Regions from separate parts of the Hymenobacter chitinivorans DSM 11115 genome, predicted to be linked through region 2. Evidence: riboswitches for the same ligand, from Rfam matches in the RefSeq annotation. Region 2 holds a riboswitch; each other region holds the start of a gene.

The links. Region 2 has a riboswitch for S-adenosylmethionine ahead of CLV45_RS03500 (ATP-grasp domain-containing protein). Riboswitches for the same ligand answer to the same signal wherever they lie in the genome.
Region 1: linked by a shared signal. The riboswitch ahead of CLV45_RS05750 (amino acid permease) and the one ahead of CLV45_RS03500 (ATP-grasp domain-containing protein) in region 2 are both predicted to bind S-adenosylmethionine.
Region 3: linked by a shared signal. The riboswitch ahead of metH (methionine synthase) and the one ahead of CLV45_RS03500 (ATP-grasp domain-containing protein) in region 2 are both predicted to bind S-adenosylmethionine.

Annotation. Positions count from the first base shown of each region.
Region 1 covers NZ_PGFA01000001.1:1,374,560-1,377,830, reverse strand. The annotation lists gene CLV45_RS05750 (amino acid permease) at 1-1,281, opposite strand, end outside; SAM riboswitch class I at 1,587-1,680, opposite strand; gene CLV45_RS05745 (TIGR02117 family protein) at 2,212-2,982, shown strand; gene CLV45_RS05740 (EcsC family protein) at 2,949-3,271, opposite strand, start outside.
Region 2 covers NZ_PGFA01000001.1:852,070-855,340, forward strand. The annotation lists gene CLV45_RS03495 (LLM class flavin-dependent oxidoreductase) at 1-214, opposite strand, end outside; gene CLV45_RS03500 (ATP-grasp domain-containing protein) at 256-1,260, opposite strand; SAM riboswitch class I at 1,686-1,779, opposite strand; gene CLV45_RS03505 (DUF4886 domain-containing protein) at 1,951-2,958, opposite strand; gene CLV45_RS03510 (dicarboxylate/amino acid:cation symporter) at 3,016-3,271, opposite strand, start outside.
Region 3 covers NZ_PGFA01000003.1:320,304-323,574, reverse strand. The annotation lists gene CLV45_RS18305 (PA14 domain-containing protein) at 1-1,616, opposite strand, end outside; SAM riboswitch class I at 1,778-1,887, shown strand; gene metH (methionine synthase) at 1,959-3,271, shown strand, end outside.

The DNA.
Region 1 (3,271 bases), 520 kb from region 2:
CCAGGGCGTGCGGAAGCCGCGCGGGGCGTTGGGCTCCTTCTTGCGCATGATGAGCACGCCCAGGCACACCATCACGAAGGCCAGCAGGGTGCCGATGCTGGTCATCTCGCCTACCACGGAGATGGGCACGAAGCCGGCAAAGAGGCTAATGAATACGCCCAGCAGCAGGTTGGACTTGTGCGGGGTGCTGAAGGTGGGGTGCACCTCGGCAAACACTTTCGGCAGCAGCCCGTCCTTGGACATGGAGAAGAACACCCGGCTCTGCCCCATCAAATCAACGAGGATAACCGAGGTGTAGCCAATGAGAATGGCAATGATGATGGCCGAGGACAGCCAGCCGTAGGGCGTCTTCTCGATGGCAATGGCCACCGGGGCGGCACTGTCCTTGAACTCCTTGTAGTTGGCCACGCCCGTCAGCACGTGCCCGAAGAGAATGAACAGCACCGTGCACACCAGCAAGGACCCGATGATGCCGATGGGCATGTTGCGCTGCGGATTCTTGGTTTCCTGCGCCATCGTGGCCACGATATCGAAGCCGATGAAGACGAAGAACACGACCCCGGCCCCGCGCAGGATGCCGCTCCAGCCAAACTCCCCGAACACGCCCGTGTTTTGGGGGATGTAGGGCTGGTAGTTGGCAGGGTCGATGTATTGCCAGCCCAAGGCAATGAACACGAGCACGACGGCGACCTTCAGCGTGACCACCAAAGCGTTGAACCACGCCGAGCCCGAGGTGCCCCGGATGATAATGGCCGTAATGGCCAGCACGATGAGCATGGCCGGCACGTTGACCACCCCCGACACCACGCCCCCATCGGCCAGGGTGGCCTTTTCGAAGGGCGACATCACCAGCTGGGGCGGAATGTGGAGGTTGAACTTGTCGAGCACCTTGACCAGGTACTGCGACCAGCTGATGGCCACCGTGGCCGCCCCGACGGAGTACTCCAGAATCAGGTCCCAGCCGATAATCCAGGCGAAGAGCTCCCCCATCGTGGCGTAGGAATAGGTGTAGGCCGAGCCGGCTACGGGCACCATGGAGGCAAACTCGGCGTAGCACAAGGCCGAGAAGGCGCAGCCCACGGCCGCCACCAGGAAGGACAAGGTCACGGCCGGACCGGCGTTGTTGGCCGCCGCGATGCCAGTGAGCGAGAACAAACCCGCCCCGATGATAACGCCAATGCCGATGGCCACGAGGCTAAAGCCGCCCAAACTACGCTTGAGCGTACCCGCCCCCGTTTCGGCTGCTTCGGCGCGAAGCAGCTCCAGTGATTTTTTAAGCATACAAAGTAGTAGGAACCCGCCGCGGCGGGCTCAGAAGTGAAGAGGATTCCGGCTGCGGCCTACGCGCTGCTGCAACAACGACTGGCCCGCGCAACGGCGCCGGGCCCGGCCGCAACCGGAAATAGAAAAGAGTACGAGGAAAGGGCTCCGCAGACGCGGGAGCCGGGCGGCATCTAGGCCGCAGGGGCCAGCGCCCGGTGCTTTAGCAACAGCAACAACACCGGCCCATACCGGCTACGGCCACAACGGGCACAGGCAGCACAATCACAAACGGGCAGGCGGGGGAAGCGGTCCACGGCAACTTGTTTTTATATGGGCAGGAATTGGCACCGTTCCGCCAGGGGGCGGGGGGTTGCCGGCGCTTCGCGGAGCCTGTCTCTCAGCGCCTCTGTATAAAAACAATCCTTTGGGCAAAAGAATTGATGGCGCAAAGGTAGCGCGGGCCGGGCCGGATTTGCAACCGGGGCCGTAAATTCGCCGCCACGGGCCGGTCATGATGGGTTGGCAAGCCATAAGAACGTCCTGCGGAACAGCGCACGAGCCCTGGCGAATAGAACGTCATGCTGAGCGGAGCAACGCGCAGCCGAAGCATCTCTACCGCCAAAGTAAATAGGATTACCATTGCAGTAGAGATGCTTCGGCAGGCTCAGCATGACGGTTACTAGTGCCCGCGAGATGTCTCGCCTTGCTCGACATAACGTTCTTTTTGCATCATCAACGCCGCTCGGGCTGGTTGCGGCCCGTCCAGTCCACTTGGCGCCCAGCTCAACCTAATGCAGGTAAAAGCAGTAGGTGTCGGTACGGCTTCGGCGCCGGCGTGCGGCCTGCCCTGACGGCTTAACTTCCTCCCTTCTCCTTACCGGCCGGGTGGCCGACGGCTTTGTAGGCCGCTAGGCACTCGTAGAACCCAGCCCGGCCCTTCCCCACCCTATGCACCCCGGAGTAAAAACCGCCCTGAAAGTAACCGGCTACACCCTTGGCTCCCTCGTGGGCATTGCCGGCCTCTACGTCGCCTCCTCGTTTGCCCTGTCGCGCATTCCGGTCAACGCCCAGGACCAGGACCCGGCCGAAGACGTGGACATCTACATCCTTTCCAACGGCGTGCACACCGACATCGTGACGCCGGTGCGCACCCGCTACATCGACTGGACCGAGCTGGTGCCCATCGACAACACGCCGGCCCGCGACGCGTCGGCGCAGTTCGTGGGCTTCGGCTGGGGCGACAAGGGCTTTTACCTCGACACGCCCACCTGGGCCGAGCTCAAGCCCAGCACCGCCTTCAAGGCCATGTTCCACCTGAGCTCCTCGGCCATGCACGTCACCTTCCACCGCACCATGCGGGAATCGGAGAGCTGCGTCAAAATCCGCATCAGCCAAGAAGAGTACCAGCGGCTCATTGCCTACATCAAGGCCAGCTTCGACTACGACGCCCAGGGCCGCCCCTACTACATTCAGGGCCACAGCTACGGCCAGCACGACTCCTTCTACGAGGCCCAGCGTACCTACAGCTTCCTCTACACCTGCAACACCTGGGCGAATAACGGCCTGAAGGCCAGCGGGCAGAAAGCCTGCTTCTGGACCGCCTTCGACTCGGGTATCTTCTACCAGTACCGCCGCAAAGGCCCCAACGTGGTGCGGGAAGCGGCCAAGTCGGTGGCCTGGCACAGCTACGCGGCGGCCAGACCCAGGCGCAGCCGGTAGCAGTTCATGGCCGTGGTGCTGAGCTGCTGCATGAGCTTGTAATTGGCCACCGCCCCCACCGCCGCCCCAATGACGGGCACGAGCTGGGCCAGCTTGGCCAGGTCGATATAGTCGCGGTATTCCTGCTGAAACGTGCGCCAGTCGAAGGCCTGCGGGTCGGTGGGCAGGGTCTGGCGGTAAGCGGCCCAGTCGGCCACCCGGCGGTACACCTCGTTGCGGCTATGCTGGCTGGAAAAGGCCAGCTGAAACACGTGCAGCAGGTACAGCCGCTCGGTGTAGTCGTGGGCAT
Region 2 (3,271 bases):
CCAGGGCGGCGGCCGTGCTCCAGGCATCCAGGCTGGGAGCTTCCTCGCCCTTGATGTCGTTCAGGTTGAGTTCGGCAATCAAAGACAGGTCGTAGCCCAGGTCCTCACTGCGCTGGGCCAGGGTCTTGACGTAGTCCCAGTCGGCGCGCATGTTTTCGTCTTCGACGTTGCGCAGCCACCCGCCAAAAACGGGCATCCAATATCCGTATCTCATTTTAATGTGCGGAATGTGGTTGAATGTGAGTAATGTGCTGTTTACTCGGCTGCTACTGCGGCCACTTCAGTGGCGTAGGCCGTGGCGGCTACGCCGGGCAGCTGGCTTTCGAGGTAGTCGACGAAGCGGGAATAAGGGTCGAAGCCGACTACGTTCACGGCGTCGGCCACGAAGTTGGACAGGGCGTTGACGTCGTAGAAGAGCACGTCGCCGGTGCGGTCGTCGATGAGGTACTCGATGCCACCCACGTCGATTTTGGCGGCGGCCACGATGCGCTCCACGGCGGCAATTACCTCGGCCGGGGGGGTAAAGGCTTCCACCTGAATGCCTTTCTTGGGGGCTTCGGTGAGGCAGAACTCGGCCGACGTTTCCTCGGGAATCTGGCAGATTTCGGCGGGGCAGAGGTTGAAGCTTTCCCCGGTCGTAAACACCTTCATGGCGTAAAGAAACTTGCCGTCGAGGGTTTCGACGCGGTGGATGTTGCCGCCGCGGGGCGTTACGTACTCCTGCACCAGGGCCGTCTGGTCGATGCCCAGATCAATCTGATTGGCTGCTACGGCCGCTTCCACGCCCTCGATGGTGTCGAAGCGGATAATGCCCGCGCCGCTGCCGCCGATGTTGACTTTCACCACGATGGGGAACTGCAGCTGCCGGGCGGCGTCGGGCACGCGGGAGGCGTGGTTGACGACGAAGGATTTGGGGTATTTCAAACCCAGGGAGGCAAAGAGGGAGAGTTGCCGGGCCTTGTTGGTTTCGATGGCCGTAGCCGCCGAGCCGTTGATGATGCGCGTACCGATACGCTCCAGGTGGGTGGCAAAGCCGGCGGTGTGGAAAATGCCCTGGCCGTGGCCGCGCAGGTAGGCCGAGGAGCTCATCCGGTTCACGACCAGCGAGTAGCGGCTCTCGGTTTCGGAGGGGTCGAAGAGGTGGTGGGCGGCGTCAATCTTTTCGTAGGGCAGGCCCCGGCGGTCCAGCTCGGCAAACAGGGGCTTGAACCATTCGGGGTGCTCGTAATAAATGCCAATCGGCTTTTGGGGCTGGGCCATGGGTTGTATGGAAAAATATGTGTGACAGGGGAAGGGCCCGGCCGCGGAAAAGCGGCGGGCCGGAAAAATCCGAAAGAGCAGAAGCTTGCGGCTAGTTGCTTAGCGCTAAGAGCCCCGCATAGAGCCAAACCCAACAGACGCGCCGCAACGCAGCAGAATACTGTTCGGGTAAAACCAGACAGACGGGGGTAGCTGCGGGCTAGGAGCCAGAGCAGCGGGGCAGGACCGCAAGCACGGAAGCTAGGCGGTCAGCGGGCTAGAGGGGAAAAAGGAAACTAGCAACAACAGCCCGCGCCAGCCAGAGGCCAACAACAGCCCGCGCCAGCCAGAGGCCAACAACAGACGGCGGCCGGGGCAGACTGGAGTTGGGCTACGAAAGCAGCGGAAAGGGCAGAAAAGTTGTTGGCAGTGTCCACGGCAACTTGTTTTTATATGGTCAGGACTTGGCACCGTTCCAGCTCATCACTGGGGGTTGCCGGCGTATCGTCGAGCCTGTCTCTCCACGCCTCTGTATAAAAACAATCCTTTGGTCAGAAAGAATTGACTCGGCAAAGGTAAGGCAGCGCGCGGCACAGTTACAACCCCCGGCCGGGCTCCGCCTCCGAAACCTTGTAAACGCAGCGTAGCCTACCAACAAAAAAGCCCCGGAGAGGTTCCCCGGAGCTTTTTCAACAATCTGGCAAAGCCGCTTTAGGGCAGCTGGCGGGCCGCTTTGGTTTTTACTTTGGTCTTGCCTTTCCCGGTTTTTTGCTGGCCGCCCGCCGTCGAAAAAGCCGCGGGGCGGGCGGCCAGCACCTGCTCGGCGGCCACGCGCTGCAGGGCTACGGCATCGGTTGGCAACAAACCCAGGGCGGCGGCGGCCTGCTCCTGGGGGCCCAGGCGGCGCGGGTCGTAGCCCGTAATTTCGCCGAACAGCACGCAGGCATTCAGGTAGGCCCCGGCGGCGCTGGGGTGGTAGTGGTCTTCGCCCCAGAGGTTGAGCTTGCCGGCTTCGGGCTGGTAGGGGTTGCGCAACGCCACGCCGGCCTGGATGGCCCGCAGCCAGGCGTCGCCGGCCGGGGCCACGCCCGTGAAACGGCCGTTAAGCCGGGCCGCGCCATAGTAGCCGCGGTGCAAATCCTGGCTCATCGAGTCGAGGGGCAGGCCGGAATACGCCTTGCCCGCGGGGTAGGTCTGGTCGGCCCGGGCCCAGGTTTGGTAGAAATACAGCCGGGCCGTCGGGTTGGCCTGGTGCACGAGCTGCTCGATGCGGGTCGAGTAGTCCCGGAAGGTGTCGGGGTGGCCGGAGCGGCGGGCCGGTAGCGGGTACATGCTGTGCTCCTGCAGCACCACGGTATTCCAGCGGGGCTGCCGCAGAGTGTACTGGGCGCTGTCGAAGTGCAGCTTGAGGGACTCGCCGTTGATGCACTGCAGGTGCACTTCGTAGGCCAGGCCGGCTTCGTCGGCAAACTTCTTGAAAATGGCCGGAATTCCGCCCCAATCCCCGATTTTCTGCTTCCCGACCCGCTCGATGGTAATGGCTGCGGCGTTGTAGCTAAATACGGGGTTGTAGCGGCCGTGGAAAAAGCTGTTGCCGACGAAGAGAATGGTTTGGGGCTTAGGCGGGGCCTGCTGGGCTCGGCTGCCGCACGGGGCTAAGAGGCCGAGCAGGAAAACAGTAACAGGGGAAAGGCGAAGCCGAAACCGGGGAAAAAGCATAGCAAAAACGACGCGCAAAAGAGCAAGCCGGATGGCAAAAGTAACGGATTCGCGCTGCTAAATCCTTTCATTGGGGTGGGGCGGTACCGCTACCGGCACCAGGTCCGACTCGGCCGGGGCCAGCACGCCTTGCAGGGCCAGCTGGTGGCGCTGCTCGTCAAACTCGCCCTCACTTTTGGCAATAACCAGCGTCGCCACCCCATTGCCGATGACGTTGGTAATGGCCCGGGCCTCACTCATAAACCGGTCGACGCCCAGCAGCAGGGCCACGCCTTCGACGGGAATAACCTTGGTAGCAGCCAGCGTGGAGGCC
Region 3 (3,271 bases), on a different contig from region 2:
GTGCCGCCGTAGCCCCGGGCCGTGAGCCGCACCGAGTCGACGCCCTGCTGCACGAGGTAGCGGCGCACCACCCGGGCCCGCTGCTCCGACAACAGCAGATTTTTGGCCGGCTCACCCACGTTGTCGGTGTGGCCGGCAATTTCGAGCTGCAGCCCGGGCTGCTCCCGCAGCTTTTGCACCAGGGCGTTCAGCAGCGGCCGGGACGATGGCAGCAGCGTGGCCGTGCTCTGGGTGAAGTACAGCTGGGACAAGGTTACGGCTGCCCCTTTGCTCAGCGCACTCAGGTCGGGCAGCTCTACCACCGGCTCCGCTACCCGAATAGGCACTGCTGAGGGCTTAGCAACTACCGGCCGGGCTGGTCGGGCTACGGCTAACACGGGCTTGGGCGCAGCTACCGGGACTTTCGCGGGCCGCGCCACCACCGTAACCGGCGCGGGTTCGGGCAGCGGCCGGGGCAGCTCCGGGTACAGAAACTGCTGGGGTATCACGGTCAGTCCGGCGCGGTCCTTGGCGGCAAAAGCAGCTTCCAACGTAGCCGGGTTGCCCAGCGCCGCCGGCCGGGCCCACGAGAGGATGGCCCGCGAAACGCCCTGCACATTTTTGTAAGTCAGGTCGATGCGGTACAGCTGCCCGGCCTGCAGATTGTACACCATATCCACGGGAATCGGGGGCTTGCGGGGCCGGAAATACTCGGGTTCGTACTTCTCCATGGCCAGCACATTTTCGTCGGCAAAGCGCACGTCGGTGGCATCGTCCCACTCGGTATGCAGCACGTAAATCCCGGATTCGGGGGCCAGGACGTAGCCCGTCCAGCGCACCGAGAAGCCCTGTCCCGGCACGCCGGGCGCAGGCGCGGTGCCGCGCCAGGTCACGTTCACCTTCGGCTCTACCCGGCTGTGCACCGCCGCTCCCCGCACCGAGCCGGCATAGTACGTGGCTTGCAACCCGATACCGCCCGGCAGCCGGCCGGGCACCGTCACGCCGCGACTGGGTTTGACGGCCGTAGCCGTTGTCGGGGCCGTTTTAGTGGCTGGTGCGGCCATGCTGCTGATGGCTCCGCGCGTGGGAGCAGCCGGAAGTTTTGCCGCAAAGGGCTGGGCGGCAGCGGGCAGACTCACGTACAGATTACTGGTCGGGACGGGTACCGGCTCGGCGGTGGAGCCGGGTAGCTGCCAGGCCAGTAAAGCCTTCGTATCCCGCTCTACCTGGTAGTATTCTACCCGCACCGAGTAGTAGCGGCCCGCGGTAAGTTTCATTTGCGCAGTGTAACGCGTGACGGGCTGGTCGACCCAGGAGTCCAGGATCTGGTGCCCACCGACCCAGACGCGCATGCCGTCGTCGGAGGCCATGACGAAGGTATAGGTGCCGGTTTTGGGGGCTAGCACGAAGCCCGTCCACCGCGCCGAAAACCACGTGCCGGGCACCCCCGGTGCCGGGGCCACGAAATATTTGATGGGCTGACCAGGGCCGCTTTGCCGCCGACTCCAGTCGAAATTGACAGCCGGGTCGACGCGGGTTAGCACTAGCTTTTCGAAGTTTTTGCCGTCGTAATACTGACCCCGCAGGCCGTGCTCAGCGGGCGGCGGCGCCTGGGCTTGCAGCACACCGGGCAGCATGAGTAAAAGAGCTGTGAGAGCTCGACTGGGTAAGAGTAAGGTCATAGCAGCGGCAGATAATCCAGAATTATGGCCCGAATAAAGGCAGGTAGGGCAAGTCGTAACGCCCCAAGGTCGCCTAAAATTGGATTCTGGAATTTCCTGCGCTATCTTCGCTTTGTTACTTATCCAGAAAGACCGAGGGATTGGGCCCGACGACGTCTTAGCAACCTGAAATAAAACAAGGTGCTAACTCCCATTCTAGAGCTGCGGCTCTGGAAGAAGATAAGAACAGGACGCGCCCCTGCGCGGCTCTTTCTGGATAGGCACTTTTTCGCCGCTAGTTTCCTTAACTGAGCCGATATGCAACCGACGACGCTCCGCCCCGACTCCCCGCTTTACGACATTCTCCAGCAGCGCATCCTCGTGCTCGATGGCGCCATGGGCACCATGATTCAGCGCCACAAGCTGGAGGAAACCGACTTCCGCGGCTCCCGCTTCCAGGACCACCCCAAGCCCTTGCGCGGCAACAACGACTTGCTCAGCCTGACCCGCCCCGACATCATCCGGGGCATTCACGCCGATTACTTCGCCGCCGGGGCCGACATGGTGGAAACCAACACCTTCAGCGGCACCACCATTGCCCAGGCCGACTACGGCTTGGAGCATATCGTGTATGAGCTCAACTTCGAGTCGGCCCGCATTGCCAAGGAAGTAGCCGACGAATTCACGGCCCAGAACCCGCAGAAGCCCCGCTTCGTGGCCGGCGCCATTGGGCCCACCAACCGCACGGCGTCGTTGTCGCCCGACGTGAACCGGCCCGGCTTCCGCGCCGTGACCTTCGACGAGCTGGCCACGGCCTACCTGGAGCAGGTGCGCGGCCTGGTAGAAGGCGGCTCGGATACGCTGCTCATCGAAACCATCTTCGACACGCTTAATGCCAAGGCCGCCCTGTACGCGGTGCAGAAGTTCTTCGACGAGGGCGGCAAAGTGGTGCCGGTCATGATTTCGGGCACGATTACCGACGCCTCGGGCCGCACCTTGAGCGGGCAGACCGTGGAGGCTTTCTGGAACTCTATCAGCCACTTACCCCTGCTGAGCGTGGGCCTGAACTGCGCCCTCGGGGCCGACCAGCTCCAGGTCTACGTCAAGGAGCTGAGCCGCATTGCCGACGTGCATATTTCGGCTTACCCCAACGCCGGTCTGCCGAATGCCTTTGGTGGTTATGATGAGTCGGCCCAGGAATTTGCGGCCGTCGTGGAGAACTACCTCAAGGACGGCATCGTGACGGTGGCCGGGGGCTGCTGCGGCACCACGCCCCAGCACATTGCCGAGCTGGCCAAGCTGGCCGAGAAATACCAGCCCCGGAAGTTGCCCCAGGTGCCCCAAGCCACCCGTTTGGCCGGTCTGGAGCCCTTCGGTATTTACCCCGATTCGTTGTTTGTCAACGTGGGGGAGCGGTGCAACGTGACTGGCTCCCGCGCCTTTGCCCGCCTCATCCGGACCGGCGCCTACGAGCAGGCCTTGCAGGTGGCCCGTGACCAGGTGGAAGGCGGCGCCCAGGTCCTGGACGTGAACATGGACGAGGGCATGCTCGACTCGGAGCAGGCCATGACGACGTTTTTGAACCTGATTGCCTCCGAGCCCGACATTTCCCGGGTGCCGGTCATGATTGA